3 regions of the Metabacillus elymi genome follow, and region 3 is predicted to be linked to each of the others. Evidence: predicted binding sites of a transcription regulator. Region 3 holds the regulator's gene; each other region holds the start of a gene.
The links. Region 3 encodes Rex, which represses fermentation and respiration genes when NADH is low (regulators of the CRP and FNR family bind a similar motif). Its sites were predicted from a motif close to TTGTGAAATATTTCACAA; they were not measured.

Region 1 (10,613 bases), 2.6 Mb from region 3:
GAATTCATAACAATGAAGAGTTAAAGGACCGCTTACAAAATTTTGCACAAGGTAACGCTAAACGCACAAGTCAACTTGTAGATGAATTGAATCAAATGAAAAATCAGAAATGAACCTAAAGTTTTCCTTTTTGAAAACGATCATTCATTTAAATGGCCATTCACTTGGTGAATAGGTCATTTTGTATTGAATATAATACAATAGTGAGAAATATCTATGTAAATATGACAATCTAAATGTATTTATTTTATTAAACAACTGAATTGAGAAAACTGTTCATAATTTGTTAATAATTATGTTGTAACCTAGAGTACACAATACGTTAATAAAGATTGTCCAAATTTGGGAGATTGACAATATATAAAAAAATACGTTAGTATTTAGTACTGTTAATCAAAATATTTTTTTGAATTTTGATATAAACTAATGCTATTTTAAATTAAGAGGTGGCAACAATGAAAACAAAATTACGTTCTTTACTGAATAACCATATTAATTTTTTTGTTCTTGCAGTAGTTTTTTTATGGGTCAAAACCTATGCTGCTTACCGAGTAGAGTTTAGTTTAGGTATTGATAATGTGATGCAAGAATTTCTTTTATTCCTAAACCCTGCTAGCTCAGTTATTTTATTTTTGGGACTTGCTTTATTTTTTAAAGGGAAAAAATCTTTTATTTGGATGATAGTAATAGATTTTCTTCTATCATTCTTGTTATATGCAAATATTGTATATTATCGATTTTTCTCAGATTTCATTACACTTCCAACACTTACACAAACAGGTAATGCAGGTGACTTAGGTCAAAGTATTGAAGCATTATTAAAACCTTATGATGTTTTGTATTTCTTAGATACAATTATTTTATTAGTATTAGTTTTGACTAAGTTAGTAAAACCAACATCTATTAAAGTTAAAACTCGTTCGTTAGTTATGGTTTTTGCAACTGCTATTGCTTTTTTCGCAGTAAACCTAAGTTTAGCAGAAACAGATCGTCCACAGTTATTAACAAGAACGTTTGACCGTAACTATATTGTTAAATATTTAGGTATGTATAACTTTACAATCTATGATGCGATTCAAAGTACAAGAGCTTCAACACAACGAGCAATGGCAGATACAGATGATATTACAGAGGTTACGAATTATACAAATGCGATTTATGCTGAACCAAATCCTGATTACTTTGGTATTGCAAAAGGAAAAAATGTAATTTATGTTCATTTAGAATCAGTACAAAATTTTATCATTAACTATAAATTGAATGGTCAGGAAGTTACACCATTCCTTAATTCGTTAACAAAGGATTCAAGTACTTTCTACTTTGATAACTTTTTCCATCAGACTGGACAAGGGAAAACAGCTGATGCAGAATTTATGCTTGAAAACTCATTATTTGGATTACCGCAAGGAGCAGCCTTTTCAACAAAAGGTCAGAATACTTACCAAGCAGCTCCAGCTATTTTAGGTCAAAATGGTTATACATCTGCAGTATTCCATGGTAATACGAAATCCTTTTGGAACAGAAATGAGATCTATAAATCATTAGGTTATGATAAGTTTTTTGATTTAAGTTATTATAATGCAAAAGACGAAGATATTTTAAATTATGGGATGAAAGATAAGCCGTTTTTTAAACAATCTATGCCAATGCTAGAATCCTTAAGTCAACCTTTTTATACAAAATTTATTACAGTAAGTAATCATTTCCCATACCCATTGGATCAAGATGAAGCAACGATTGAGAAGCATACAACAGGCGATAGTTCAGTAGATAATTATTTTCAAACAGCTCGATATTTAGACGAAGCTATAAAAGAATTCTTTACTTATCTTAAAGAATCTGGATTGTATGAGAACTCAATGATTGTTATGTATGGAGATCATTACGGGATATCTGAAAATCATAATACTGCTATGTCTAAAGTATTAGGCAAAGAAGTAGGCGATTTTGAAAATGCTCAATTACAAAGGGTCCCACTATTTATCCATATTCCAGGTGAAGATGGGGGGGCAATGCATCAGTATGGTGGACAGATTGATTTAATGCCAACACTCATGCATTTACTTGGTATTGAAACAAAAGGATATGTACAAGTAGGGACAGATCTTTTCTCTAAAGACCATCAGACAGTAGTGCCATTCCGTAATGGAGACTTTATTACTGATAAGGTGACTGCTTTGAATGGGAAATATTATGATACAAATACTGGAGAACCAGTTGAGGAAACCGATGCAATAAAACAGTACGAACAAATTACTCAATTAAAACTTCAGATGTCAGATAAAATTGTAAACCAAGATTTATTACGCTTTTATACACCTGAAGGTTTTGAACCAGTTGACCCATCAAAATATGATTATACAAATCATAATGAATCAGAAACTGAATCAGAAGTTAAATAATTATTTCAACTACACAAGGTTCAATAGACGAACGAACAATTAGCTGTTAGGAGATTAAATCTCTTAACAGCTTTTTTTTGTACGACTTTTATTTTATATAATAAGTAAGACCGTCATTTCTTTTCAGTATAGTGATTGAACTTTTAATTAATAAAGTTTTAACGTATATTAAGCATTTAGATAAAAATACATGTTTTTATTTGAAACTTTTTACTATTTTGTTCGTATGTAATAGTATGAGAGGTATTATATTAGCCTTTGTCAGAGATTTATAGTAATACAGTATGAATTAAAAGTGAAAATTAAAATGTAAAGAGGGATTTAAAAATGTTTATATCTTATTTTTTGGTATTTCTGTTAGCGGCAATACCATTGTTTGAGCTAGTTACTGTAGTTCCGTTGGCGATTATTGGTGGATTATCACCAGTACCTGTAGCAATACTAGGATTTTTAGGGAATCTAGTAACAATCCTGCTTTTGGTCGTCTTTGTTGATAAAGTCAAAGGGTGGATGAAAGCAAGAAAACAGAAGCGAGTAGGTTTGAGAGAGGTCGAAGGAGGAGAGGCCCAGGGTATTGATGAGGCACTATCTGAAAAGGATTCCAAAAAGCAAAAACGAGCAAGGTCTCTTTTTGACAAATATGGTTTACCAGGGTTAACAATATTCGGTCCACTTCTTGTAGGTTCTCATATTTCTGCTTTTATGGCTATGTGCTTTGGATCGAAAAGAAGTTTAGTAACAGGCTGGATGATTACTAGTTTAGTAATATGGACAGTTGTATCAACTATTGCTGCTAGTTCAGGTGTGACTTTTTTTGCTCCAGATGTAGAACAGAACGGATTTCTTGTCCGAATATTTCAATGAAAAATAGCTTCTATGTACAAGATTTTGATTTATACATAGAAGCTATTTTTAATGAAGTTTATTTGCTTTACCACTCATTTGTTGGTTGGATTGATAGTTTATTTCCTTTATATGTTCTCTCACCAAAAAGAGTGATTAACGTACATTCAATAATTGAGGATGTAAGCTCATCGGCTTTATATCCTACGAACATACCTGAGGCAAGTTCTTTATCATTTTCATCCATCACACGAACTTTTTTTCCTTCTAATGAGGAGAGTTTCGCGTCTTGTAAAAAACCATACCAATTCTGCCAGTTAGAAACAATATGAGCACCTTCACCATTACTTGTGTAGCCAAGTAAACTATCATTGTCATCAATTTTTGCATTCATCTTTTTCATTATACAAAGGATAATTGTATGGATCATGGTGTATTCTTCAAGATTTAATCCAGAAGAAAACAGTAATTTCAATGAACAATTGGAAGAATCAATTGTTGCTTCAATGAGCTTTTTATCTTTAAGATAATAATTATATTCATTTTTCACGAATAGAAATCCTAATTCCTTAAGCGTAGATCCTACATTTTTTGAAGGTGAGAAAAATAAAGTTGCAGATAACATATGCTTATACTCCTTAAACACTAAAAAGTTGATTTACAGATTTTGATATGAATACAAGTGAAAAAGCTGATGATTTTACTCAGCTTTTCTCATCTTTTAGGAATCTATATATTCATTCGTTTTTCTTCAGAAATATCACTAAATTGTCCAATATAATATTTTACTTCGCCAGCATCATTGCTTACTTGACTTATTGTTAACCACTCAGGGTAAATTTCACCATTTTTACGTTTGTTCCAAATCTCACCTTGCCAGTAACCATTCTTTTTCACCTTATCCCATAGATCCTTATAAAATGATTTGCTATGTTGTCCTGATTGTAATAGATTTGGTTTTTTTCCAACGGCCTCTGCTAAAGTAAAGCCAGTTACCTTTGTAAATGCTGGATTTACTTTTTGAATCACACCATTAGGATTTGTAATCATCAATCCTAAGGCTGTATTTTCAATGATTTTATTTTCAATGCTAAGTTTTTCTTGAAAGTACATCCAGACGACAATTACAAAACTAAGTAGAGCAAATTCAGATAAAGCCATAAAGCCTATGGCATAGTGACCAGTAAAATTAAAGACTGCAGTTAAGACAAGTGGTGGAAAAAAGCCCCCAAGACCACCCATTGCAGCAACAATTCCATTTACAATTCCAGCTTGCTTAGTGAAATATTGCGGTACTAGCTTAAAAATAGTTCCATTACCTATACCTGCACAAAATGCTACTGTTAAAACTCCAACTGTGTAAAGTTCGATAGTAGGGGAGAAGGATAATAGGACACCAGAAAAGGTAAGACCTGCAAAAACAAGCATTAAGATGAAGTACGTGTTAAATTTGTCAGCTAACCATCCACCAACAGGTCGTAACACTGTTGCTAAAGCAATAAATCCGGCTGTACGCATGCCAGCTCCAACAGGATCAAGACCGAAATGATTCACAAGGAAATTTGGTAAATAAATCGTAAAAGCAACAAATGCACCAAATGTAATGAAATAAAATAGACATAAAAACCATAACGTTTGATTCCGATAAACCTCTTTAATTTGTTTCATGATAGGGAGATTAACTTTGTGTTCTTTTCTGTCACCGAGGATGAAATTGAATAAGGCAAATACGAATAAAAGCACTAAATAAAACCGTACTGTATTTCCCCATCCAAAAGTATTTGCCATGACTGGTGCTAAGAAAGCAGTTATTGCAGTTCCAATATTACCTGCACCATAAATACCATTAATTAAACCATGTTTTTCTTTCTTGTAGTATTTAGGAAGAGATGTTACCCCAATTGAGAATGTTGCTCCACCAACTCCTACTAACAACCCACCGATAATTAAATCTATTAATGAGTTCGCATAGCTAAGATAAAAGACTGGAAAAAGCAAAATGAGAAAACTGATTGTAAAAGTGATTCGTGCACCAAAACGATTTGTGTAATATCCTATTGGAATACGCAATAAGGAACCTAGTATAACTGGAATCGCTGTTACCAGTGCAATTTCTTGATCTGTTAAGTCGATATCTTGTTTAATATTTGGCATTAAGGAAGAAATTAATACCCAAACCATAAAACCCGCTGTTAAACTTAACGTCTGAAGAGGTAATTGATGTTTTTGACTCTTCATTATTAGTTCTCCTTTCGAACATGTCATTCATTTTTTAGCTATTTACGTGATATAGAAGTATAATAGCAAATGGATTCTTTTCTGTTTGTGAAAAATATCACAGCGATGAATTTATTTTAGACTTCTTTCGCAAACTTTGATTGCTTATAACAAGTATTACGGCGTGGTTGATTATAGTGAGAGATGCTAGCTTTCCGCGGGGATATAAGTCATTGCAAATAGCAAAACTACCCTAATCTTGCTGATCAGGGTAGTTAGTCATTTCTGTTAAAATTGTAAATTAATTAACACATATACCTTGGAAAAAGGATATTATTTTCAAGGTGGATGTGTTGAAACATATCATCCTCTAACATTTCAAGACGATTATAAACCAACCGATATGTGCCACATGCATCAGAAGGCAATAAATAATCATGAGTGATTTCACGAATTTTTTTTAAAATCTTCCCAGCTTGATCATGTTCAGCAACTAAAGACTGGATGATAGGAGTTAGTTCTTTTAGAGACTGCTCTGTTTTATTTTTTTCGTGTTTTATTATTTCTGGGAATGCAACTGTTTCTTCTTTTTTAAAGTGCTCATCAATTTCACTTTTTAACTCATTAAAAAGTGTTAATACCGTTTTAAGATGTGGATGCTTATCACCGTGAACAAGAGCAACTTTATTTACATATGGCGTCATTTGTTTTACTTCTGATGCGGCATATTGATGATGTATAGAAATGATATGATTAACAAGTTCTTCTGATTGAACTGTTCTCCAATCGGTTTCAGCAACTGAGCGGATGTTCTTTAGATAAAATTGCTCTAGTTCTTCTAAAAATTCTTCCTCTTTTAATTTCCTTTCAGAAATTGCCTGTTCAAGAGAACGTGTTCCTCCGCAACAAAAATCTATTTTATATTTTTTGAAAAAGTCACTGGATTGAGGGAACGCTGCAACTATTTCACCTATACTTGTAGTGCGATCAAATTTTTGATTATTCATAAATTGCACCTCCTATTTGAAGAATACATGATTGAGAATCAGAAGAATGTGATTCAAATCACAATAATATGAAGGATTTCTTGTTATTTGTTTAAATTCGTAACTCGACAAAAATATCAACTCTAACCATAACTATATACCTATTATAAAATTAGGTAAAAGGAATTATTGAATATCCAATAAATTCTTATTAGAACCATTTTTTAACAAGAACTATATGGTATTATATTCATTTTCTCAAAACAATCTATGCGATTGTACAAGCATCTACTATAATTAGTGAAGACATCTGAATTCTATTAGAGAAGAGAGGTTCATATGAAGGGGATAGGAAATAAGAATCATTTTATAGAAACAGTTCAAATGAAAGGTTTAACCATTTCACTTATCGCTTCAGCTGATCAGACTGAGATTATCCATCATAAGCTCGAACCAAATACTAGATGGGCTTTAGAACCTGAAGAAGGTTGGGAAGCACTCGAGTATTTAATTGTGGTTTCAGGAGAACTAAAACTGAGCACAAATGGTGGATATGAGATCTATAAAACTGGAGATTCATTTTATAGAAGTCCTGTAAAGGAACATTATGTTTTTCAATCAATAGGGACAACCGAATTTTTGTACGTTTCCTCGCAACCTGTATTTCATCGTTACAGTCAAATTTCTAGAGATTTAATGAACTTGGCAATATCGATCGAAAAAAAGGATGGTTATACTGGGGACCATTGTGCTAGAATTAGTAAACTATCGATGCTAGTTGGCGAAGCAATGGGATTAAATTCAAAACAGCTTTTACGCCTAAATATGGCCTCCTTCTTTCATGATATTGGTAAAGTTAAAATTCCTTTAGACATTTTACTAAAGCCTGAAAAACTCACTCAAGAAGAATGGGAAATAATGAAAATGCATACCTCCTATGGGAGACAAGTTCTAGAGGAGACAAAGCTACCATTATTAATGAGCGCTGGTCTTGTTGTCGAACAACACCATGAACGTTACGACGGGAAAGGCTACCCATTTGGGTTAGCTAAAGATGAGATTGAGGTAGAGGCTTCTATTATATCTGTTGTAGATTCATATGATGCCATGACAACTGATCGTTCTTATCAAAAGGGAAGATCAAAGGAAGAAGCCATTTTAGAAATTAACCGTTGTCGTGGAACGATGTATAATCCAATCATTGTCGATGTGTTTAATGATGTGAAGCACAAACTTTAGGAGGAAGAAAATAAAAATGAAAAAGTTCATACTTTTACTTGCTGCTTTATTATTTGTTGTTCTTATAACAGTAACACCGGCAAATGCAGCATATCTATCTGAGCATGATAAATATATTGAGGTATCTTACGAGGATGCTAGATATATTGCTGATTTACTAGGATTAAAAGGAATTCCGCTTGGTGATCAAACAGCTACGATGAGTTTTGATATTCAAGAAAATGCGATCAAAACAATTGAAAATCGTTTAGATACTGAAATCGATCACTATTATATTTGGTTAACAATTAATGGGCAACCAGTTCTAGGAATTGACCCACCGGTACCGATGTTTTAATAGTAGTATTCTTTTAAAAGATTAATTTCTCGCTAATCATTAGGAGTATCACGATGTGATCGATTATGATAAAAGTGGAATTAGTCTTTTTTTGTTTTGAAAATTATTAAATGCATGTACTCTGGTTAACACTTTGTCATCCAGCTTCCTAGATCCTTGGGGTCATAAGCCACTCAGGAATTAAAATAGATGATTATTTCAAAATAAACCTAAGATTCCGAATACTTCCCAGCTTATTGACCAATGTCATTCGATGAGATAAGTTAAGAATTGACAACAGGAACGGGGTGTTCTCTATGAATCTTTTAAAAAAGCTTATTTTCGTGCTAATTGGACTTATCATTACATCACTTGGAATTAAACTATTATCAGATAGCTTGCTAACATTTGGGGGAACAGCGGGTATTGCTACAATTCTAACATATGTAACGAATGTACCATGGGGTGTTCTATTCTTTATCGTAAATTTACCGTTTTTCATTATTTCCATTCAAGAATTAGGCAAATGGTTTACAATCTCTAGTCTTTTATCAATAACTGGGATTTCATTTATACGAGAGTGGTTCGATCTAGTTATCCCAGCGTTTGAAATTAATATTGTTATCGCATCTATTATTTCTGGCCTGCTGATCGGCTTTGGTGTTACATTTGTTCTAAATAATGGTTCTTCACTTGGTGGAATACACATATTAGGGTTGTATATTGATAAGAAATTTAGCATTAATCGAGGAATTGTTCTATTCGTATGCGACTCTCTAATCATTTTATTTGCTTTAGCATTGGTAGGTTGGTTTAAGGCAATATTATCAATTTCATGCATATTTATAGCTAGTAGTATTATTGGACGTTATAAAAAATCTCCAATAAAAGAAATGGAACGAGATCAAGAAGCTCAATTGGTAGGTAAAAGTTTACATTCATAATATATAATGATCACTACTCTAGATTGGAAACATTTTAGGGTAGTTTTTTTATAGCTTCTCATCTAATGTATAGGTAGGGGAGGAGATAAAGTGAAATATATAACAGTTAACCAAATGATTGATTCTGTAGATTCAGTGAAAGCTAAATTGTTTTTAAAAAGTCTTTGGTATGCAATAGAAGAAGACATTTTCTCTTTATCACTCGAATATGAAGTTTTTAAACATCAATTTATGCATTTACGAGCGAGTGCACCTTTAAATTGGAGCTTGGACTGGGATGGAACTCAGTTTGCATTATCGAGACAGATTAAAAATCATGGCGTTTTTTCAATTATTGCACAATCGAATGGAACTATTCTATATAAGTTTTCTTAAAAATCTCAGAAATGATCTGGGATTTTTTTTGTATAATTTTATTTCATTAGAGGGATTTTAAATTTGGCTATAAAAAAATAGTTTCTAGGAGGAATAGCAGTGCAGAGCCAAATGAATCAAGTAAACATCGGTGCTCATGAAATCATGGATTGTCATGAAGTACTTTGCAATACAATTAATGGTATCAATCTGTTTCAACTTTACCAACCATATTGTCAAGATCAAGAGCTTAAAAATATTTTACAAAATCAACTATCTTTCATGACAAATGAGTATAATTCTTTAGTTAATGCTCTAAAACACAAAGTAAATATCAATCGTTTACCTAATGTGAAAGTGAATATGAACTTTTCGCCAAGCTATGGTATAGGCAGTAATCCTGTTCCAGAGGCTCCAAACGCTTCAATCAATCAAATGAATGATCGTGATATTTCATCTGGAATGTTAGGGTGTCATAAGACTGGAGCTGTACAAAAAATGCATGCAGCTTTAGAATGTACGGATTCACAAATAAGAGAAATGATGATTCAGAGTGCGAAAAATTGTGCAGATCAAGCATATGAAATTTGGAGTTATATGAACAACAAAGGTTATTATCATGTACCAACCTTTGATCAGACTACTACACAATCTATGATAAACAGCTACCAGCCAAGCAGTTTATATAATAACCAACAACAATCAATATAAAAAAATGGAGGTTTCACATATGCATACTCAACAACATGCCCTACAACAAATTAATGAATGTCGTCAAACAGTCCAACAATTAATTCAACAAACAGAGCAAGGTAGTCAACTATATAAACAAATGCTTCAACAAGAACAACAAAATGTACAAATGCTTCAACAACTATTACAACGTGAACAACAAGCAGTTCAAGTCATTCAACAAAGCCTGCAAGGTCACAACAAAGCAATACAGCAATGTCAGCATGTTTTAAACACATGTAATCAAATGCAACAAGAAATTTCACAAGTTGGATCATATAATGTTGAACCATCTTACCAAAGGGTACCTAATCAGCAACAACAGCTTCCAAGCTACCAAAGTTTCCAGCAAAATAGACAATTTATCCAACAATAAATCTTATAAAACAGGGTTAACGTATAAGTTTCATCGTTAACCCTGTTTTATATTATTTTTCATTTCAACTAGTTGACATATATAATTGAAGTCCTTTATAATTTATCTTGAATTCAAGATTATTTTATTATCTATGAAATTATAAAATTCTTGTACTTTAAATAAGTGTCTTGACATCCAGCTCCAGCGCCTAGCGCCTAGTGA
Region 2 (10,613 bases), 590 kb from region 3:
AGGTGGCTCATTCATTTGTCCGAATACCATTGCTGTTTTCTTAATAACTCCAGAGTCAGTCATCTCATGGTAAAGGTCATTACCTTCACGAGTACGCTCACCAACACCAGCGAATACAGAAATACCACCGTGCTCCTGTGCGATGTTGTTAATTAACTCCTGGATTAATACGGTTTTACCTACTCCGGCACCACCGAATAGACCGATCTTACCACCTTTAATATATGGTGCAAGTAAGTCTACAACTTTAATTCCTGTTTCTAAAATTTCAACCTCAGTTGAAAGTTGATCGAATTTAGGAGCTTGTCTATGGATTGGATCACGACGAGACTCTGCAGGAATTGGCTCATCTAAGTCGATATTATCACCTAATACGTTAAATACACGACCTAGAGTTACATCACCAACAGGTACAGAAATTGGTGCACCTGTATCAGTAACATCTACTCCACGAACAAGTCCATCTGTAGAAGACATCGCAACAGTACGTACTGTATCGTCACCTAAATGTAGGGCAACTTCTAAAGTAAGATCGATAGCGACTTCATTATCATTCGCTTCGGTTTTAATTGTAAGGGCATTATAAATGTCTGGAAGTTGACCACTTTCGAACTTTACGTCAACAACCGGACCCAAAATTTGCGTAATGCGTCCTTTATTCATCGTTTTCCCTCCTATCACGAAATGCGTAAGCGCCTTGCTTAGGCCTGACAAGTATAAGACGAGCAGGAAAAAAAGGCGTTCTTTGCCTTCATTTCCTGATTGGCTTATGCTCGAAGGTCTAGGCGCTGAAGCTAGACACCAAGCAAATTACGAAATTTACTTTCTATAACGAATTAGTTAATCTATTCAAGTGCCGCAGCGCCGCCAACGATTTCTGTGATTTCTTGTGTAATCGCAGCTTGACGTGCACGGTTATATGTCAATGTAAGACCATTAATTAGCTCTTTTGCATTGTCAGTTGCATTTTTCATTGCTGTCATCTGTGCTGCATGCTCAGAAGCTTTACTATCAAGTAATGCTCCATAGATGAGACTTTCAGCATATTGTGGTAACAACACTTCTAAAATTTCTTCTTGGTTTGGTTCAAACTCATAAGATGTTAATTTACTACTTGAAGCAATATCAGTTAGTGGAAGAAGTTTTTTCTCCGTAACATCTTGTTGAATTGGACTAACAAAATGATTGTAATACATATACAACTCATCAAATGTTCCATCTGCATACATGTTTACTGCATTACTTGCAATATCCTTTATGCTTGCAAAAGATGTTTCATCACTAATACCAGTGATTTCAGAAATAACGTTCATTCCACGCTTGTTAAAGAAGTCACGACCCATTTTACCAAGTGCGATTATTACAAATTCATCATTCGACTTATGTCGCTTTTGAGTTGCTTGGAAAACAGCACGGATTACACTACTGTTAAAAGCCCCTTTTAAACCACGATCAGAAGTAATGACTAAATATGCAGTACGCTTAACAGGACGGCTTTCTAGCATTGGATGACTTACATCAGTACTACCATTTGCTATACTTGCAACAACCTCTTGAATTTTATTCATATAAGGTACAAATGCCTTCGCATTATTTTCTGCACGTTTAAGCTTTGCAGTAGCAACCATTTCCATTGCTTTTGTAATCTGACTTGTCTTTTTTGTTGAAGTAATTCTGGATTTTATGTCGCGTAATGATGCCAAAGGTTCTCACCACCTTTATTTAAAAATCAGCAAATTTGATTATAACGTGCTAAGTGAAAGCTCAGAGAGCCTTCACCGCAGCAAAATTCTTATATAATTATTCAGAAACAGCAAACGTCTTTTTGAAGCCTTGAATTGCTGCTTGTATATCTTCGTCTTTTGGAAGTCCGCCTGTTGTACGAATTTCTTCAAGAAGTGCTTTGTTATTTTGATCTAAATATGCATTGAACTCATCTTCAAAGCGAGTGATATCTGATACAGGAATATCATCCAAGAATCCTTTAGTCAAGGTATAAAGAATGACAACTTGTTTTTCAACTGCTAATGGTTTATTTAATCCTTGTTTTAGTACTTCAACAGTACGCGCACCACGGTTTAATTTAGCTTGTGTTGCTTTATCAAGGTCAGATCCGAATTGAGCAAATGATTCAAGTTCACGATATGAAGCTAGATCTAGACGTAATGTACCAGCTACCTTCTTCATCGCTTTAATTTGTGCTGAACCACCAACACGAGATACAGATAAACCTGCGTTAATCGCTGGACGTACGCCAGAGAAGAAGAGGTCAGACTGAAGGAAGATTTGTCCGTCAGTGATTGAGATAACGTTTGTTGGAATATAAGCCGAAACGTCACCTGCTTGTGTCTCAATGAATGGTAATGCAGTTAATGAACCTGCACCTTTTGCATCACTTAATTTTGCAGCACGCTCGAGTAAACGAGAATGCAAGTAGAAAACGTCACCAGGGTATGCTTCACGACCTGGAGGACGACGAAGTAGTAATGAAAGCTCACGGTATGCCGAAGCTTGCTTCGTAAGGTCATCATATACAACAAGAACATGCTTGCCGTTATACATGAATTCCTCACCCATTGTTACCCCAGCATAAGGTGCTAAGAATAACATTGGAGCAGGTTGTGATGCAGATGCAGTTACAACGATTGTGTAATCTAATGCACCATGCTTACGCAATGTTTCAACAACACCACGTACAGTTGATTCTTTTTGACCAATTGCAACATAGATACAAACCATATCTTGATCTTTTTGATTCAAGATTGTATCGATTGCTACAGAAGTTTTACCAGTTTGACGGTCACCGATGATTAACTCACGTTGTCCACGCCCAATTGGTACTAATGCGTCAATTGCTTTAATACCAGTTTGAAGTGGTTCATGAACAGATTTACGGTCCATAACGCCAGGTGCTGGACTTTCAATTGGTCTAGTTTTTGTTGTTTCAATCGGACCTAATCCATCAACAGGTTGTCCTAATGAGTTAACGACACGACCGATTAAAGCTTCACCTACAGGAACCTCCATGATGCGTCCTGTTCGACGAACTTCGTCACCTTCACGAATATCTGTGAAAGGTCCTAAAATAATAATACCAACGTTATTTTCCTCAAGGTTCTGAGCCATACCCATAACGCCATTTGCGAATTCTACTAGCTCTCCAGCCATGACATTGTCGAGGCCATGAGCACGAGCGATACCGTCCCCAACTTGGATTACAGTACCAACATCGCTAACTTTTATATCAGACTGATAGTTCTCAATTTGCGCCTTTATCAGCGCGCTAATTTCTTCAGCTTTGATGCTCATGAGTTTCACCCCTATCTACAATCTATTTGCGACTAATTGTCGTTCTATTCGTTCAAGCTTACCGCTTATACTGCCATCATAAATACGATTGCCAATACGTAGCTTTACGCCACCTATTAGGTTCTTATCAACAACGTTTTGTAAACGAAGTGAAGTTTTGCCAATTTTCTTAGCAAAAGAAGTAGAAATTGACGTTAATTCAAGATCTGTAAGTGCTCGAACAGAGTATACAGTTGCATCCTCTGTACCACGCGCTTCATTTGCTTGTTGCACGAAATAATTGACAACATCTGCTACAATATCTGAACGATGTCGGTCAATTAAAATGTAAAGTGTATTTACTACCTGTTTTGAAAGGCTTGCAAATGATTCCTTTACAATTGACTTTTTCGTTTCATTTGTAACTTTAGGATGGTTAAGGACATCTATTAGTTCTTTATTCGCTGTAAATACTTGTTTTACAACGAGCAATTCATTTTCGATTTGATCGATTATGTTTTGTTCCTTTGCAAGTTGAAAAAGAGCTACTGCATAACGTTTCGCAACGATCCCTTTGCTCATCGACCTTCGCCTACCTCATTGATGTAGTCGTTGATCAATTTCTCTTGCTCTTGTTCATTCAACTCTTTTTCAATTACTTTAGAAGCAATTAATACGGATAAAGATGCAACCTGCTCGCGTAATGCTGCAACTGCTTGCTCTTTCTCTTTCTCGATTTCCTGTAGTGCTGCATCTTTAAGACGGCCAGCTTCAGAACGAGCTGCTTGGATGATATCTTCCTTTTGTTGCTCACCAAGCTTTTTCGCATTTTCCACTAGAGCTTGAGCTTCCACACGTGCTTGTTTTAATAGATCACGTTGCTCTTCAACTAGCTTTTGTGCTTCAATATTTCTTTCTTCAGAACTATTAATTTCATTAGCAATATGCTCTTCACGTTGCTTCATTATGTTCATAACTGGTCCAAATGCAAATTTACCTAAAAGTGCAAGTAGGATTAAGAACATTACAAGCTGAAATACGATATCACCTGTGTTAAGGCCGCCAGTAGACGCACCTAACGCTAAATCAAACGTTAACATAGCTCGGTTTCACTCCCTTCAAGAGTTCCATGATGGGTTGATAGTGTTCGGCTTCCGATGAACTACTCGTTCCTAAGAAACCCTTCTATTCTGTATAAAGTTTAAAAGGTAAACTATTACTGTTAATCAAAAGTTTACGTATCTGTGCATAAAGGAAAGGCGAAGGTTCGCTTTGAATGATCTTCGCCATATTAATACTTTTTACTTATCGAATTATTGACCCATAACGATAAATGCGATAACTACCGCGATGATTGGAATCGCCTCAACTAATGCTACCCCGATAAACATTGTTGTTTGTAATGCACCTTTAGCTTCTGGTTGACGTGCAATCCCCTCTACTGTACGAGATACGATAAGACCGTTACCAATACCAGCACCTAGTGCCGCTAAACCAATTGCAATTGCAGCTGCTAATAAACCCATTGTTAATTTCCTCCTTTAAATGTATGAAAAGTAGTATTTCTTTTGTTTTAGTTCAATAAGTATGAACATATATTGATTAATGGTCATGACTCACTTTGTGTGCCAAATAAACCATCGTTAACATAGTGAAAATAAATGCTTGGATTGCACCCACAAAGATACTAAACCCTTGCCATGCTAACATTGGAATTGCTGCGGCAAGTGTGCCGATAATTCCACTTCCAAAACTTTCTACATATCCGCTTGTTCCAAGGCTAACAAGCAAGCCTAATAAAATTTCACCTGCGTAAATATTCCCGTAAAGACGAAGACCAAGCGTTAATGTGTTCGCAAATTCTTCAATAATCTTAAGTGGGAACATGAAAGGCATCGGCTTGAAGAAATCCTTACCGTACTCAGATACACCCTTCATTTTAATACCGTAGTAATGTGATAATGCTACGACAAGAATTGCTAGAGTTAATGTAATTGCAGGATCAGCAGTTGGAGATTTCCACCATAATTCATGGTCAACAACTATTGCAAATGGTAGACCTAACATATTTGATACAAATACATACATTAATAATGTCATACCTAACGTTAAAAAACGTCCACCCGTCTGCCAATCCATCGTGCTGCCTATAATACCTTTTACAAAGTCGACAACCCATTCAACAAAATTCTGCATACCTGTTGGCTTCATTGCTAATCTGCGTGTAGCCGCAAGTGCGATTAAGAAAACGATGATACTAGATATCGTAATCATTAATACGTTTGATAAATTAAAATATAGTCCTAAAAAATGTACCACAGGAGCTTCGTGACCCAATTGATTCACCTCTCTTCCCAGCTAAGCGCGTGAATGTTGAATTGCATAATCTATCATAATAACGATATACATCGTCATTAATCCAATAATGATACTAACTAGATCGAAATAGTCAGGAAACTTAATAGCAAAGAAGACTGCAACACCAGCTGCTGCCATTCGCGATGTTGTTCCTAACGATCCCGCTTTTCTTCCTTCTTCAATGGCGCGATCAAACTGATTATGTTTTCTCACCATGATCCACAAATTATACAGAGTAATGCAAGTTCCTAGGATTAACCCTAGAAAAACAGACTGATATTCCGTAAAACCCCACCCAATTACATAGAGGGCTAGTAGATAAAATATGTACTTTCGATATCTGCGAAACATCAGATGCATATCAAACATGAAATGTTTATTCTCCTAAAGAATAGTAGTGGATCAATCTAAGCATGGCGTAAACTCCAAAAGCTAGTCCAAGCAGAAGGCCGACGATCAAAAAAAGCGGTTCTATTTTAAAGTAATTGTCAATCCATTTTCCTCCAAAAATACCAATCAAGACTGAACCTACTAATTGGGAAAGGATTGCTGACATGAGGCCCATCGCATGGAGCGGATGGCGTTGTTTTTGACGCATTTTATAAATCCTCGCTACTAGATTTATAACGGATTTAGAGGTTAAAAGCTGGGTTTTTTATTGACATTGTAAACCTTATCATTATACCCTCGTTTAGCATACAATAGCATATATGTGATGTCAATCTGTTTAAAGTTAAAATATTCACAAACTATTTGAAACATCACAAATCGTTCACATTTCAACCCATCTCCCCCTTGACATTGTTAAGTGTAATGAATTATTCACCTAGTAAAACATCTACCTCAATTTGGTCTTCTTTTCCACTTTTCTTTGCAAAAATGATTGCTTTGTAAATACCATCTTTTAATTCTTTTAGCGTTTCTTTTTTTATCTCTTTTTTAAAAACTCCTCTAGGTACATTTCTATTCCAGTCTAAAAATCCAGCAAAGGTCATTGTATCTGGATCATATAAAGCAATTCCCATTTCATCGGCCCCACCTGGTAAATACATTTGGTACTTATATATATCAGGTTGATCACCATATACCAATTCAAATCCCATTACTCGCGGATAATTTGGTTCATCCATCACAAAAATATAAGGAAGTTCTATTATATTTTCTTCTTGTTCGATTTGAATCCACCCTTGATGGATTCCTGGATTAATTTGGTTTGGTGTTATATCAAGACTAATTGTAACTTGTCTTTTTTCTCCTGGTTTTAAAGTTACTTTAGTAGGAAGATTCCATTGAATACCCGGCTTGTAGATTGGTGATTTAAAATAAATAGTTTGTTTACGATCTGATTGATTATCAAGTGTAAGACTTCTTACTCCTTTTGTTCGGGAATGATCCGTATAGTATTGTCCAAATGTAAGTGTACCTGGATAAACTAAAACCTCTGTTTCAATCGCAGCTTTTACATTAATTCTCCCTGTTCCTTGTTCATTCGGCATTAGCTTCTTATGTTGAGCATTTTTCAAAGGTGTTGCTGTATTCATTAAGGATGCCTTGATTTGTTCGGGGCTCCATTCTGGATGTGCTTGTTTGATTAACGCACAGGCACCCGCTACATGTGGTGCTGACATACTTGTTCCTTGTAAGGCTAAATATCCACCTGGAACGGTACTATCTATGGCAACTCCTGGTGCAACAACATCTGGTTTTATCGCCCAAGTATTTGTAACTGGTCCCCTTGAGCTAAAATCAGCTAGTTCATCTTCTTCTTTCTTATATATTGTACGAATGCCTGAATTTTGCTTGAGTTTGAGCTGTTTTTTTATTAATAATCCAGCTTCTTTTGAGATCGATACAACGGGAATATCTAGTGGTATTTCTAGAGCCCCAGAAAAACCCCCTGTTATATTATTATAAATAATAACCGCTTTTGCTCCTTGCTGTTTTGCGTTACGAGCTTTTTCTGTAAAGGTCAATTCCCCTCTTTTTATTAACACGATTTTGCCTCGCATTGTCTCGTTTAAATCTTTCGTTTCTCCAAGGCCACCAAATACAATCGTATCTAAGCCTTTTAGCTCCCAAGGCTTTGCTCCTTGTAAAGAATTCATAGGAATTAATTCTTTCTCACCAGATATTTTTAAGTAAGGCATTTGCAGTGGCGGTGAGGACGCTCCTACAGAAATTGCTTTTTCTGAAGTACCAGGTGAACCAACCGTCCATACTCCTGGTCCTGAATTCCCACTAGAGGTTACGGCTACAATTCCAGATTCAACGGCATGATCAAGCGCCAAGCTTGTTGGCCAATCAGGACCGTTTACATTATTACCTAATGAAAGATTTATTATATCTACTTTATCTTTTATTGCTCTTTCAATTGCAGCTATCACTTGATCAGATGTTCCCATTCCACCAGGGCCTAGTGCTCTGTATGCAATAATATCTGCCTCTGGAGCAATTCCTTTAAATTTACCATTAGCCGCAATAATACCAGCCACATGTGTGCCATGAATTGTTTCACTTCCATTAGCTGCCATCGTTTCCATTGGATCTTTATCACCGTCAATTAAATCATAGCCACCTCGATAATTTCGATACAGATCAGGATGATGATAATCGACCCCTGTATCAATTATCGCTACTTTTACACCTTTTCCAGTGAGTCTATGATCATCCCTGTCAAATAGTCCCCTTACTTCTTCTCCTCCAATAAACGGAACACTTTCATTTATATGTGGTGCATAGGAAACAACTTGACTTGAATGAAGCACAGCCTTATCTTCCTGGATAGTTTGTAGTATTTCGAGAGGACCTTCTATTGAAAATCCATAAAATACATTTTGGTAGGTTTGATGAATGCTTAATTGAGGTTGTTCACTTATTCTCTTTTTAAAATGATGAAACTGTTCTTTTTTTACTACTATCATGATCCTTTGAATTTTTTCCTCTAAATGATTCTCACTAGGAAGTGGTGGTCGTTTAGGATAGGTTTCACCATTCGTTGTGGCAGTGAAGGATATTAATAGTAGTAAAATGATGTAAGGTATAATCTTCTTGATGATTCCCATCTAATTCCACCTCCCTTTTTAGTTTGTTCCTCATTTAGAAAAACATGTACAAAAAAAGGGAAAACCCGTTAAATGAGGTTTTCCCTTTTCTACTATATTATTTCGTTCCGTAAAGTCTGTCACCAGCATCTCCCAATCCAGGGACAATATAGCCATGATCGTTAAGCTTTTCATCTAAAGCAGCAATATAAATATCAACATCAGGATGTGCTTCCTTTACTACTTCGACGCCTTCAGGTGATGCAATTAAGCACATGAATTTGATATTTTTCCCACCACGTTTTTTCAAGGAATTAATTGCTTCTACTGCAGATCCGCCTGTTGCGAGCATCGGGTCAACAACAATAAATTCACGCTCTTCAATATCTGAAGGAAGTTTTACATAGTATTCAACTGGTTGTAGTGTTTTTGGGTCACGATATAAGCCAATATGTCCAACCTTTGCAGCTGGGATTAGCTTTAAGATTCCGTCAACCATTCCTAAACCTGCACGAAGTATCGGGATAATCCCTAGTTTTTTCCCTGAAAGCACCTTAGATTTTGCCGAACAAACAGGTGTTTCAACATCAACCTCCATTAATGGAAGTTCTCTGGTAATTTCAAACGCCATTAAGCTTGCCACTTCATCAACAAGCTCACGAAATTCCTTTGTTCCTGTACTTTTGTCACGAATATATGTAAGTTTATGTTGAATTAATGGATGATCAAACACGTATACTTTCCCCATCAAATCATCTCCTTTTCTTTTAACACTTCAATAGATTTTACAGAAATTCAATTATAGTTTCAAGTGAGTTCTATTTATTTAAACTTTCTAACTCTTTTTATTCTCTCCGTTTTCTAAGCGGAAAATGTCATATTGTCTGAAAATCCTGGTTTATTGTCCAGCTTACTTGCTATATTGTCCGAAACTGAAATATATCAGCCGAAATCAATGGGATATTGACCATTCGACATAAATAGACAATAAAAAACAGGGACTGGCTCACAAAATGTAAGTCAGTCCCTGTTGATTATATTATAGGTTTCTATATAAAGGGAATTTGCTTGTTAAGTCTTCTACGCGTTGTTTTGCTTCAGCAAGCTTTGTTGCGTCCTCATGATTTTTCAATGCAAACGCAATGATGCTTCCGATTTCATCCATTTCTTCAACACCAAAGCCACGGCTTGTTACAGCAGCAGTTCCAATACGAACACCACTTGTTACAAACGGACTTTCTGTTTCGAAAGGAATTGTGTTTTTATTAACTGTAACTCCGATTTCGTCTAATACATGCTCAGCAACTTTACCAGTTAATTGAAGTGAACGAACATCTACTAATAATAGGTGATTATCTGTACCACCTGAAACTAGTGTAAGACCTTCTGATTGTAATTTTTCCGCTAAACGCTTCGCATTGTCAATGATGTTTTGTGCATATGTTTTAAAATCATCTTGAAGAGTTTCACCAAAAGATACTGCTTTTGCCGCAATTACATGCATAAGAGGTCCACCTTGGATACCAGGGAAGATTGATTTGTCAATTTTCTTACCAAATTCCTCTTTACATAAAATCATACCACCACGTGGTCCACGAAGTGTTTTATGTGTTGTCGTTGTAACAAAATCAGCATATGGTACTGGATTTTGATGTAGTCCAGCAGCAACTAAACCAGCGATATGAGCCATATCGACCATGAAATATGCGCCTACTTCATCAGCAATTTCACGGAATCGTTTAAAGTCAATTGCTCTTGGATAAGCACTTGCACCGGCAACAATTAGCTTTGGCTTGTGAGTTCTTGCTTTTTCTAATACATCATCATAATTGATTAGATGTGTTTTTTCATCAACACCGTACTCAATGAAGTTGTATTGAACTCCACTAAAGTTTACCGGGCTACCATGTGTTAAGTGACCACCAT
Region 3 (10,613 bases):
TAGAAGACCAATTACCAAGTGAACGATTGGATATAAAAATCTTATATGTAAATGATTCAACAAGGAAAATCATGATGACTCCATATGGTTCTCATTATGTTGAAATATGTAAGGAGTTAAGCAATGAAAGTATTAGCAATTGATACGACCAATTATGTGCTCGGAATAGCGTTAGTCGATGAAGGAAATGTAATTGGTGAGTATATTACAAATTTGAAAAAGAACCATTCTGTACGTGCAATGCCAGCTATAGATAGGTTACTAAGTGATTGTGACGTAACCCCGCAGCAGCTTGATAAAATAGTGGTAGCTACTGGTCCTGGATCATATACTGGGGTTCGTATCGGGGTATCAATCGCGAAAACAATGGCATGGTCTTTGAAAATCCCAATAGTAGGTGTCTCTAGTCTAGAAGTGTTAGCAGCAAACGGAAGATATTTTAATGGATTCATTTCTCCTATATTTGATGCGAGAAGAGGCCAAGTTTATACTGGCTTATATCAATATGCTAATGGAGGATTAGTAACAATTAAAAACGATCAAAATCTTTTACTTGCTGATTGGCTAAAAATACTTGAGGATAAAAAGGAACGGGTTTTATTTGTAGGTAATGACGTTGTGATTCATAAAGAAACAATTGTTAGCACGTTAGGAGATATGGGTGAATTTGGACAAGTTACGTTAAATAACCCGAGACCAAGTGAACTAGGGTTAATTGGCTTAACAAAAGAAGCGTCAGATGTCCATTCCCTTGTTCCAAATTATATCCGACTAGCTGAAGCAGAAGCAAAATGGCTAGAACAGCAAAAGTAAGATGGTGGAGAACTTGGATAATAGGTTTACGATAAGAAAGATGCAAAGAGAAGATGTTGAAGAGGTTTATCAAATCGAATTGCTTTCATTTTCAGCACCTTGGTCGAAAGAGTCATTATTTTATGAACTCGAGCAAAATTTATTTGCAAAGTATTTAGTAGTGGAATTTGAGGGGAAAGTGATTGGCTACTGTGGCTTATGGGTGATTATGGATGATGCACAAATTACAAACATAGCAGTACACCCCGATTATCGTAAAATGAAGATTGGTGAAGCTCTTCTAAGGTTTTCAATCCAGTTAAGTAAAGAAATGAATGCAAAACGGTTATCCTTAGAGGTAAGAGTTTCTAATCATATTGCACAATCTTTATATAAAAAGGTCGGGTTTTTATCAGGTGGAATAAGAAAGAGATATTATACAGATAATCAAGAAGATGCTTTAGTAATGTGGGTGAATTTAGTATGAATCGAACAGATCAATATATATTAGGTGTTGAAACAAGCTGTGATGAAACAGCTGTAGCTATTATTAAAAATGGTCGTGAAATCGTAGCAAATGTAGTAGCCTCACAAATTGAGAGTCATAAGCGATTTGGAGGTGTAGTCCCTGAGATTGCTTCTAGACACCATGTTGAACAATTAACAATTGTCTTTGAGGAAGCAATGAAACAAGCGAACCTTGACTTTAATGACTTATCAGCAATTACAGTAACTGAAGGACCAGGTCTGGTTGGTGCCTTATTAACAGGGATTAATGCCGCAAAAGCATTAGCATTTTCCCATGGTATACCACTTATAGGTGTTCATCATATAGCCGGCCATATTTATGCAAATCGTCTTATTAAAGAGTTAGAGTTTCCGTTATTAGCTTTAGTGGTATCAGGTGGGCATACTGAGCTTGTTTATATGAAAGAACATGCTAATTTTGAAGTGATCGGTGAAACATTGGATGATGCAGCCGGGGAAGCATATGATAAGGTTGCAAGAACTTTAGGGCTCCCTTATCCTGGTGGTCCACATATTGACCGATTAGCACATGAGGGAAAACCAACAATTGATTTGCCAAGAGCTTGGTTAGGTGCAGGATCATTTGATTTTAGCTTTAGTGGACTCAAATCAGCAGTTATAAATACGCTGCACAATGCAAAGCAAAAGGGAATAATATTGGAAGCTAAAGATGTTGCTGCTAGTTTTCAAGCAAGTGTTATTGATGTGCTCGTGACAAAAACATCACAAGCTGTGGATAAATATCCTGTAAAACAACTGTTACTAGCTGGTGGTGTTGCAGCAAATAAAGGCTTGCGTACAGCTTTAGAAAAAGAGTTTTCTTCAAGGGATGGGTTAGAATTAATTATTCCACCTTTGTCCCTCTGCACAGATAATGCAGCAATGATTGCGGCTATTGGTAGCGTTCTATATGATAAAGGCATTAGAAGTGATTTAGCTCTAAATGCGAATCCTGGACTTGAATTAACATCATATTAAAAGGTGGCTCAATTGGGTCATAACCTTCCTAGTTTACTTATATATAGATCTTTTACCTTGTATTGATCTATATATTGAGCTGAAGGTATGATTGAGTCACCTTTTTTATATGTAAATAAGAGTTATGAACAAAGTTATCCACAGAATATGCACGATATTTGTAGAATTGTGTAAAACGAGTAAAAATCCTGTCATATCGGCATAGTTTAGGTTGTGTATAACTAGGATAGTTTTTAGATTTTTTGTGGATAATGTGTATAAGTCTGTTGATATGTTGGAAATAAAGGAATTATAGTGTGGATAAAAGTAAAGAAAACCTTACTGATCTCTCTATTATTATCTAGGCGTTAAAAAAATGTCGAAAGATATATGTAACTCACATTTAAAGTAAAAAACAGCGAAGTTGCTTCGCTGTTTTTTTTTAAAGTAAAGAAGTATAACTTTTATACTTAGTTTTGGTGTCTAGCTCCAGCGCCTAGCGCCTAGTGAACTTCACACTCCTTATACGCTAAGTCAACATCGAATCGCTAACGCTCTTCGTGTTTCCTTTATCTCATACGGAGTGCTCTTGTTTCTCGTCGCTGAGCAAGCCGCTTCCGCTTTTCTTAGTGTAACTCTTCCCATTCATTCATTAAATTTTCTAGCTTTGATTGAAGAAGTTCATTCTCAGAGTTAATTCTTTGTACTTCTTCATGATTTTGATAGATGTTTGGATCACAGAGAAGAGCTTCATTTTTTTCAATTTGTTCCTCTATATGACCTATCTCAGCCTCGATCTCTTCTATTCTTCGTTGCTTCTGTCTTTCAAGCTTTTTTTGTTCTTTTTCTTGTTGATAGGAAAGTTTACCTTCTGGCTGTGCTGTCATCACCTTTTGAGAAGCTGATTTCCCCCCAGCCTCCTGTTCTAACCGTTCTAGCTCTAATTGTTCTTCCTTTTTAGTTAGGAAATAATCATAGTCTCCTAAGTACTCTCTCAAATGATTAGGTGAGAGTTCAAATACTTTTGTAGCGATTCTATTGATAAAATAGCGGTCATGTGAAACAAATAAAATTGTTCCAGGGTAATCAATTAATGCGTTTTCTAAAATTTCTTTACTATCTAGGTCAAGATGATTTGTCGGTTCATCTAGAATAAGAAAGTTCGCGTTTTGAAGCATTAGTTTTGATAGTGCAAGTCTCGCCTTTTCTCCACCACTGAGAGTTGAAACAGACTTTAAAACATCGTCACCAGAAAATAGAAAGTTTCCTAGAACTGTACGAATTTCCTTTTCCGTCTTCTGTGGATATTCATCCCAAAGCTCGTCCAGCACACGCTTATTAGATGTTAAATCTGCCTGCTGTTGATCGTAATAGCCAATTTGCACATGGGAGCCAAGGGCAAATGAGCCAGTTAATGAGTCAAGCTTCTGAACAATAGATTTGAGTAATGTAGATTTACCAATACCATTTGGACCAACTAGTGCGATACTATCACCACGTGAAATAGAAAAGGATATGTTTGAAATGACAGGATGAACCGAGTCATATGAAACAGAGATGTCTTTAGCCTTTAAGACATCATTTCCACTTTGTCTTTCAATATCAAATTGAAAGTTGGCTGATTTTTCGTCACCAAGTGGCCTATTCATTAAATCCATTTTCTCTAACTTTTTTCTTCTGCTTTGTGCAAGCTTAGTTGTCGAAGCACGGGCTAGGTTACGTTGGATAAAGTCTTTTAACTTAGCTACTTCTTCCTGTTGTCTTTCATAGCTTTTAAGCTCTTTTTCGTAGTTTTCTGCTTTATACTGTAAGTAGCTGCTGTAATTACCGAGATATTTTGTACTCGTATGTCGACTAATCTCGTATACTTGAGTTACAATTTTATCCAAAAAGTATCTATCATGAGAAACAATTAAAATCGCTCCAGGGTAGTTTTGCAAGTATTGTTCAAGCCATGTCAAAGTTTCAATATCTAAGTGGTTAGTTGGTTCATCTAATATTAAAAGGTCAGGGCTTGTTAATAGTAATTTCCCTAGTGCGAGGCGGGTTTTTTGGCCACCACTCAACGAAGATATTTTAGTACCTGGATCAAACTCGCTAAATCCGAGTCCATGAAGGATAGATCGAATATCAGCTTCATATTGATATCCACCGTTTTCTTTGAATTTCACTTGTAAGATGTCATATTCTTTTAGGAGTTTCTCAAATTTAAGTGATTCATGGGCAGGGTCAACTGTTGCCATTCTTTGCTCAACAAGTCTCATTTCCTTTTCCATTAACTGAAGCTCTTTAAATACTAAATTCATTTCTTCCCATATTGATAATTGAGATTCTAATCCCGTATCTTGAGCTAAGTAGCCGATTGATACATCTTTTGGTTTAATGATATCACCAGAATCATGTGACATGACTCCAGCAATTATTTTTAAAAGGGTTGATTTTCCGGCCCCATTACGTCCCACAATGGCAACTTTGTCTCTTGTTTGTACTTCTAGCTTAATATTCGATAAAATAGGGTCAGCGCCGAAATATTTACTAAGTTGATTTATTTGTAACAATATCATTGTTTTCACCTCTACTAATGCTTTAAGTTTAGCTTAATAGGGACATATGGGCAACAAAGATACAATAGATATCTATATTGTTGGACGGAGTGTTCTTTTTCTACGTCTCTTAGCAAGGCGCTTGCGCTTTTGTTCTCGTTTAGGAAATTATAAAATTCTTAAACTGTGGATAAGCGCACGAGATTCAGCTCCAGCGCCTAGCCCCTCGAGGTCATAAGCTAATTTAGAATTGAAGGCAAAGAACGCCTTCTATTCTAAATCATCTTATGCTTGTCGGGGCTGTTCAAGGCGCTTGCGCTTTTGGTCTATCCATATAATTGTCACAATAACAAACAGACAGATTTTAAAAAATAGTGTATAGTCTACGTATAAGGAGATATGAATATGTCAGAATTTACCCATTTTAATGAGCAAGGCAGAGCGAAAATGGTTGATATCTCTGCAAAAGAAATAACAGTTAGAACAGCACGTGCAAAGACAAGCATTCAAGTGACAAAAGAGGTATATGAAAAGATCACCAATCATGAAATTGGAAAAGGTGATGTATTATCTGTTGCACAGGTTGCTGGTATAATGGCAGCTAAACAAACATCAAATGTCATCCCTATGTGTCATCCTATTCCAATTAAAGGTGTAGATATTGAGTTTGAATGGGAAAAAAGTGATAGTACATATATACTTTTGATAAGTTCAACTGTAAAAACAAAAGGCAGTACAGGTGTCGAAATGGAAGCGTTAACCTCTGCAAGCATTTCAGCGCTTACAGTTTATGATATGTGTAAAGCTGTGGATAAAGGGATGGTTATCGGACCAACCTATCTAGTAGAAAAAACTGGTGGCAAAAGTGGAGATTTCATCAGGGAAGATATAATGAGCTAGTGAATAACAAATAGTTGATTGATAAAACATCTTAGTTAAAAGCAACTAGTTCTTTGCAATAAATATTTATTATGTTGCGCCGTTCACGCCGCCATATTGGTGTTGGGCTTGTAGTTATACACAGTTCTTCCCTTCATTTTGGATGGTGACGTTGGTACGTCATAGCACGTTTTGTATGAATGTGAGGGATAAAGAGTGAATATAGAACAATCTAAAATTCCGCAGGCAACCGCTAAGCGTTTGCCTTTATATTACCGGTTTTTAAAAAATTTACACTCATCTGGTAAGCAGCGTGTTTCTTCTGCCGAGCTAAGTGATGCTGTAAAGGTAGATTCTGCCACTATTCGGAGAGATTTCTCATATTTTGGTGCGCTAGGTAAAAAAGGGTATGGTTATAATGTGAATTATTTGTTATCCTTTTTTAGAAAAACATTAGATCAAGATGAAACAACGAAGGTATGTTTAATAGGTGTCGGTAATTTAGGGACAGCTTTTTTACATTATAATTTTACCAAGAATAATAATACTGTTATTTCACTTGCATTTGATGTTGATAATAAGAAAATTGGAACAGAAATTGGTGGAGTTCCTGTCTATGATTTAGATCATCTCGAAGAAATTATTCCAGAGGATGTAACTGTAGCAATTTTAACAGTACCTGCAACTGTCGCTCAGTCTATTACTGACAGACTTATTGTCAAAGGAATTAAAGGGATCTTAAACTTTACTCCGGCTAGATTAAATGTTCCAGATGAAATACGGATCCATCATATTGATTTAGCGGTTGAGCTTCAGTCGTTAGTTTATTTTTTAAAACATTATCCTAATGAAGATAAATAATAAAGACAGGGAGGTGGATTTCGATGCCAACACTTGGATTCGGAAGCCTATTATTAATTGCATTTGTTGCATTACTTATTTTTGGACCAAAAAAGTTACCTGATCTTGGTAAAGCAGTAGGTAATTCATTACGTGAATTTAAAAATGCAACAAAAGGTTTAGCAGATGATGAAGAAGATGATGTGAAAAAGATAGAAAAGAAGGACGAAGTCAAGTAAGATAGGATGAAACCGATATGAAAAATAATGAAATGTCGGTCATTGAACATATAACAGAGCTTAGAAAACGACTTGTTATTGTTGTCGTTTTCTTTTTCATAGCTATTATTGCTGGCTTTTTACTTTCAAGACCGATTATCGTTTATTTACAGCAAACAGATGAAGCAAAGAATTTAACACTAAATTCGTTTAATTTAACAGATCCATTAATGGTTTACATGCAATTTGCGTTTCTTATTGCATTTGTCATAACGTCACCTGTTATTTTGTATCAGCTATGGTCGTTCGTTAGTCCGGGCTTATACGAGAAAGAAAGGCGCGTTACTTTAAGTTATATCCCAATGTCACTAGGGTTGTTTTTTGTCGGGGTTTCCTTTTCATATTTTATCTTGTTTCCATTTGTGGTTGATTTTATGGAAAGGATCTCGAATGATCTAGAAGTTAATCAAGTAATTGGAATTCATGAATATTTTACTTTTTTATTGCAGCTAACTGTTCCGTTTGGGCTGCTGTTTCAGTTACCTGTAGTTATTATGTTTCTTACAAGATTAGGAATTGTTACGCCGATGTTCTTATCTCAGGTGCGAAAATATGCCTACTTTGTTCTACTTGTCATTGCGGCACTTATTACACCACCAGAATTAACATCACATTTAATGGTTTCGATACCGTTGTTTATTTTATATGAAATTAGTATTTGGGTATCCAGAATTACATATAGGAAAGCTCAGAAGCTAAGGTTCGAGGAAGAGAATGCAAAAAATGAGACTGAATAAAGTCTCATTTTTTTTTGTTCATTTTTTTGATTTTACTAGATAGGATAAACATTCTAATTGCCACTCCGATATCAAAGGTTGCAATTAGAATTAAAACGATTGTCGGAAAAGAAAAAATTCCATTTTCAGCACTGTTAATTGCTAAATACGTAAACAGCAACCCCATCGTTAAATAAAAGAATCCCATGGATATAGGGTTTGTTCTCATGTTAAAAGGCCTCCAATAATAACTTGCACTTGCTGCATGTCTTCAACTTGCTTCATCATTTTTTCAATGTCCTCACGAAATACAGTTTGAACTATGATTACCATCGTATTCATTGCCACATGGGCAAAGATAGGTACTATGATCCGCTTTGTTTTTACATATAAAAAGGCAAAGGTAAAACCCATCGACGCATATAAAAGAAGGTGCTGAGGCTCACCATGCAAAAGCGAAAAAAGAAGTGAGCTGATAAGGCCAGCAATGATAAAGTTCGTCCTTTTATATAACACACCAAAGATTATTTTTCGGAAAATGATCTCTTCTAATATCGGTCCGATAATTGAAGTAACAATAATGACTAATGGTGTTACTTCGATGACACTAACAATCATTTCTGTGTTTTCTGATCCAGGCTCTACACCAAATAGATTAATTTCGATGTTTGCAGCAAGGCTCTGGGCGAAAATAGCTAATAAGAATCCGCCAATTGCCCAACCGACAGAAGCGCCAACAGATGAAGGTTCCCCGCGAAGTAAACTCTCATTCTTACGTTCTTTCCTTAATAAAAAGAGAATAATGATAAACGCAAGGGTAAAGCTAAAGATTGTCCAATATGCAAATCTTTCAACCTGTGTAGCTCCTATATCTAAATAATGAAATAATCTGATCCCAGCAACCCCTGAAAGCTGCATGAGCATATATGTTAATAAAATAAACCAATAATGCTTTTTCATAGAGGCCTCCTTCATTTGACTAATGATGTGATATTTGACAGAACATCTGATCACGGAATTGAACATGGGCAAAATTAATCAAACCCTATTGTATCATACCTTTCAAATATCATATGTATGATAACTATGGTGAATTAATCAAAAGATGTTTATTGTATTTACAATTTAGACATAATCTTTTAGGCAAGTTCTTCAAAAAAATTTTAACTTCAGACTTGAAATTAGAAGAGATCTTATATAATATAATAATTGTGTTAGCACTCAAGGACAACGAGTGCTAATAAAAAGGAAAAATAATCATTTTTTAACGAATTTGAGGAGGTTGTTTCACTTGTTAAAGCCATTAGGTGATCGCGTTATTATCGAGTTAGTTGAATCAGAAGAAAAAACTGCTAGTGGTATCGTCCTTCCAGATAGTGCGAAAGAGAAGCCACAAGAAGGTAAAGTAGTAGCTGTTGGTACAGGTCGTGTATTAGATAGTGGAGAAAAAGTAGCTCTTGAAGTAGCAGAAGGCGATCGTATTATCTTCTCAAAATATGCTGGTACTGAAGTGAAATATGAAGGTACAGAATACTTAATTTTACGTGAAAACGACATTTTAGCTGTTATCGGTTAATAGAAACAGCACACATATCATAGAAAACATTTAAAACTTTGAGGAGGTCTTGTAAAAATGGCTAAAGATATTAAATTCAGTGAAGATGCTCGTCGTTCAATGCTTCGTGGTGTTGATGCATTGGCAGATGCTGTTAAAGTTACATTAGGACCTAAAGGACGTAACGTCGTATTAGAAAAGAAATACGGTTCTCCTTTAATTACAAATGATGGTGTTACAATTGCGAAAGAAATCGAATTAGAAGATGCTTTCGAAAACATGGGTGCTAAGCTTGTTGCTGAAGTTGCTAGCAAAACAAACGATGTTGCTGGTGACGGTACAACAACTGCAACTGTTTTAGCTCAAGCAATGATCCGTGAAGGATTAAAGAACGTAACTGCTGGAGCAAATCCAATGGTTGTTCGTAAGGGAATTGAAAAAGCAGTTGCTGTTGCTTTAGAAGAGCTACAAGCTATTTCTAAACCAATCGAAGGTAAAGAATCTATTGCACAAGTTGCTGCAATCTCTTCTGCTGATGAAGAAGTAGGTCAATTAATCGCAGAAGCAATGGAACGCGTTGGTAACGACGGAGTTATCACAATTGAAGAATCTAAAGGTTTCTCTACTGAATTAGAAGTAGTAGAAGGTATGCAGTTTGACCGTGGTTATGCATCTCCATACATGGTAACTGATTCTGATAAAATGGAAGCAGTTCTTGAAAACCCATATGTATTAATCACTGATAAAAAAATCACAAACATTCAAGAAATCTTACCTGTTTTAGAGCAAGTTGTTCAACAAGGTAAGCCTCTATTATTAATTGCAGAAGATGTAGAAGGTGAAGCATTAGCTACTCTAGTAGTTAACAAACTTCGCGGAACATTCAATGCAGTAGCAGTAAAAGCACCTGGCTTCGGTGATCGTCGTAAAGCAATGCTTGAAGATATTGCGATCTTAACTGGCGGTGAAGTTATCACTGAAGAATTAGGTTTAGATCTTAAATCTGCTAATATTGATCAATTAGGCCGTGCATCTAAAATTGTTGTTTCAAAAGAAAATACAACAATCGTTGAAGGTGCTGGAGAAGCTGAACAAATTGCAGGCCGTGTAAGCCAAATCCGTGCTCAATTAGAAGAAACTACTTCTGAATTTGATAAGGAAAAATTACAAGAACGTTTAGCTAAACTAGCTGGCGGTGTAGCAGTAATCAAAGTTGGTGCTGCAACTGAAACTGAATTAAAAGAGCGTAAACTACGTATCGAAGATGCTCTAAACTCTACTCGTGCTGCAGTAGAAGAAGGTATCGTTTCTGGTGGTGGTACTGCTCTAGTAAATGTATATAACAAAGTAGCTGCACTTCAAGAAGAAGGCGATACTCAAACAGGTATCAACATCATTCTTCGTGCACTTGAAGAACCAGTTCGTCAAATCGCACACAATGCAGGACTTGAAGGGTCTGTTGTTGTTGAGCGCTTAAAGAAAGAAGAAGTTGGAATTGGCTTCAACGCTGCAAACGGCCAGTGGG

Region 1: ric (iron-sulfur cluster repair di-iron protein) is a predicted target of Rex. The motif match lies at 6,516-6,533, and genes of this name have one in related genera.
Region 2: HUW50_RS07940 (AtpZ/AtpI family protein) is a predicted target of Rex. The motif match lies at 6,377-6,394, and genes of this name have one in related genera.

The regions. Positions count from the first base shown of each region.
Region 1 covers NZ_CP055263.1:5,363,554-5,374,166, reverse strand. Annotated here, with positions in the region: gene HUW50_RS24810 (hypothetical protein) at 1-113, shown strand, start outside; gene HUW50_RS24805 (lipoteichoic acid synthase) at 456-2,402, shown strand; gene HUW50_RS24800 (small multi-drug export protein) at 2,730-3,266, shown strand; gene HUW50_RS24795 (hypothetical protein) at 3,334-3,870, opposite strand; gene HUW50_RS24790 (nitrate/nitrite transporter) at 3,975-5,483, opposite strand; gene ric (iron-sulfur cluster repair di-iron protein) at 5,768-6,469, opposite strand; gene HUW50_RS24780 (HD-GYP domain-containing protein) at 6,788-7,687, shown strand; gene HUW50_RS24775 (8-amino-7-oxononanoate synthase) at 7,704-8,024, shown strand; gene HUW50_RS24770 (YitT family protein) at 8,321-8,947, shown strand; gene HUW50_RS24765 (hypothetical protein) at 9,038-9,322, shown strand; gene HUW50_RS24760 (spore coat protein) at 9,422-10,012, shown strand; gene HUW50_RS24755 (hypothetical protein) at 10,032-10,409, shown strand.
Region 2 covers NZ_CP055263.1:1,641,131-1,651,743, forward strand. Annotated here, with positions in the region: gene atpD (F0F1 ATP synthase subunit beta) at 1-663, opposite strand, end outside; gene atpG (ATP synthase F1 subunit gamma) at 846-1,703, opposite strand; gene atpA (F0F1 ATP synthase subunit alpha) at 1,801-3,309, opposite strand; gene HUW50_RS07915 (F0F1 ATP synthase subunit delta) at 3,325-3,870, opposite strand; gene atpF (F0F1 ATP synthase subunit B) at 3,867-4,388, opposite strand; gene atpE (F0F1 ATP synthase subunit C) at 4,602-4,814, opposite strand; gene atpB (F0F1 ATP synthase subunit A) at 4,891-5,625, opposite strand; gene HUW50_RS07935 (ATP synthase subunit I) at 5,647-6,015, opposite strand; gene HUW50_RS07940 (AtpZ/AtpI family protein) at 6,023-6,244, opposite strand; gene HUW50_RS07945 (S8 family serine peptidase) at 6,465-8,708, opposite strand; gene upp (uracil phosphoribosyltransferase) at 8,806-9,435, opposite strand; gene glyA (serine hydroxymethyltransferase) at 9,727-10,613, opposite strand, start outside.
Region 3 covers NZ_CP055263.1:2,232,225-2,242,837, forward strand. Annotated here, with positions in the region: gene tsaE (tRNA (adenosine(37)-N6)-threonylcarbamoyltransferase complex ATPase subunit type 1 TsaE) at 1-143, shown strand, start outside; gene tsaB (tRNA (adenosine(37)-N6)-threonylcarbamoyltransferase complex dimerization subunit type 1 TsaB) at 124-813, shown strand; gene rimI (ribosomal protein S18-alanine N-acetyltransferase) at 827-1,279, shown strand; gene tsaD (tRNA (adenosine(37)-N6)-threonylcarbamoyltransferase complex transferase subunit TsaD) at 1,276-2,298, shown strand; gene HUW50_RS10730 (ABC-F family ATP-binding cassette domain-containing protein) at 2,904-4,841, opposite strand; gene moaC (cyclic pyranopterin monophosphate synthase MoaC) at 5,226-5,720, shown strand; gene HUW50_RS10740 (redox-sensing transcriptional repressor Rex) at 5,916-6,560, shown strand; gene HUW50_RS10745 (twin-arginine translocase TatA/TatE family subunit) at 6,584-6,778, shown strand; gene tatC (twin-arginine translocase subunit TatC) at 6,796-7,554, shown strand; gene HUW50_RS10755 (YdiK family protein) at 7,559-7,762, opposite strand; gene HUW50_RS10760 (CPBP family intramembrane glutamic endopeptidase) at 7,759-8,493, opposite strand; gene groES (co-chaperone GroES) at 8,825-9,109, shown strand; gene groL (chaperonin GroEL) at 9,167-10,613, shown strand, end outside.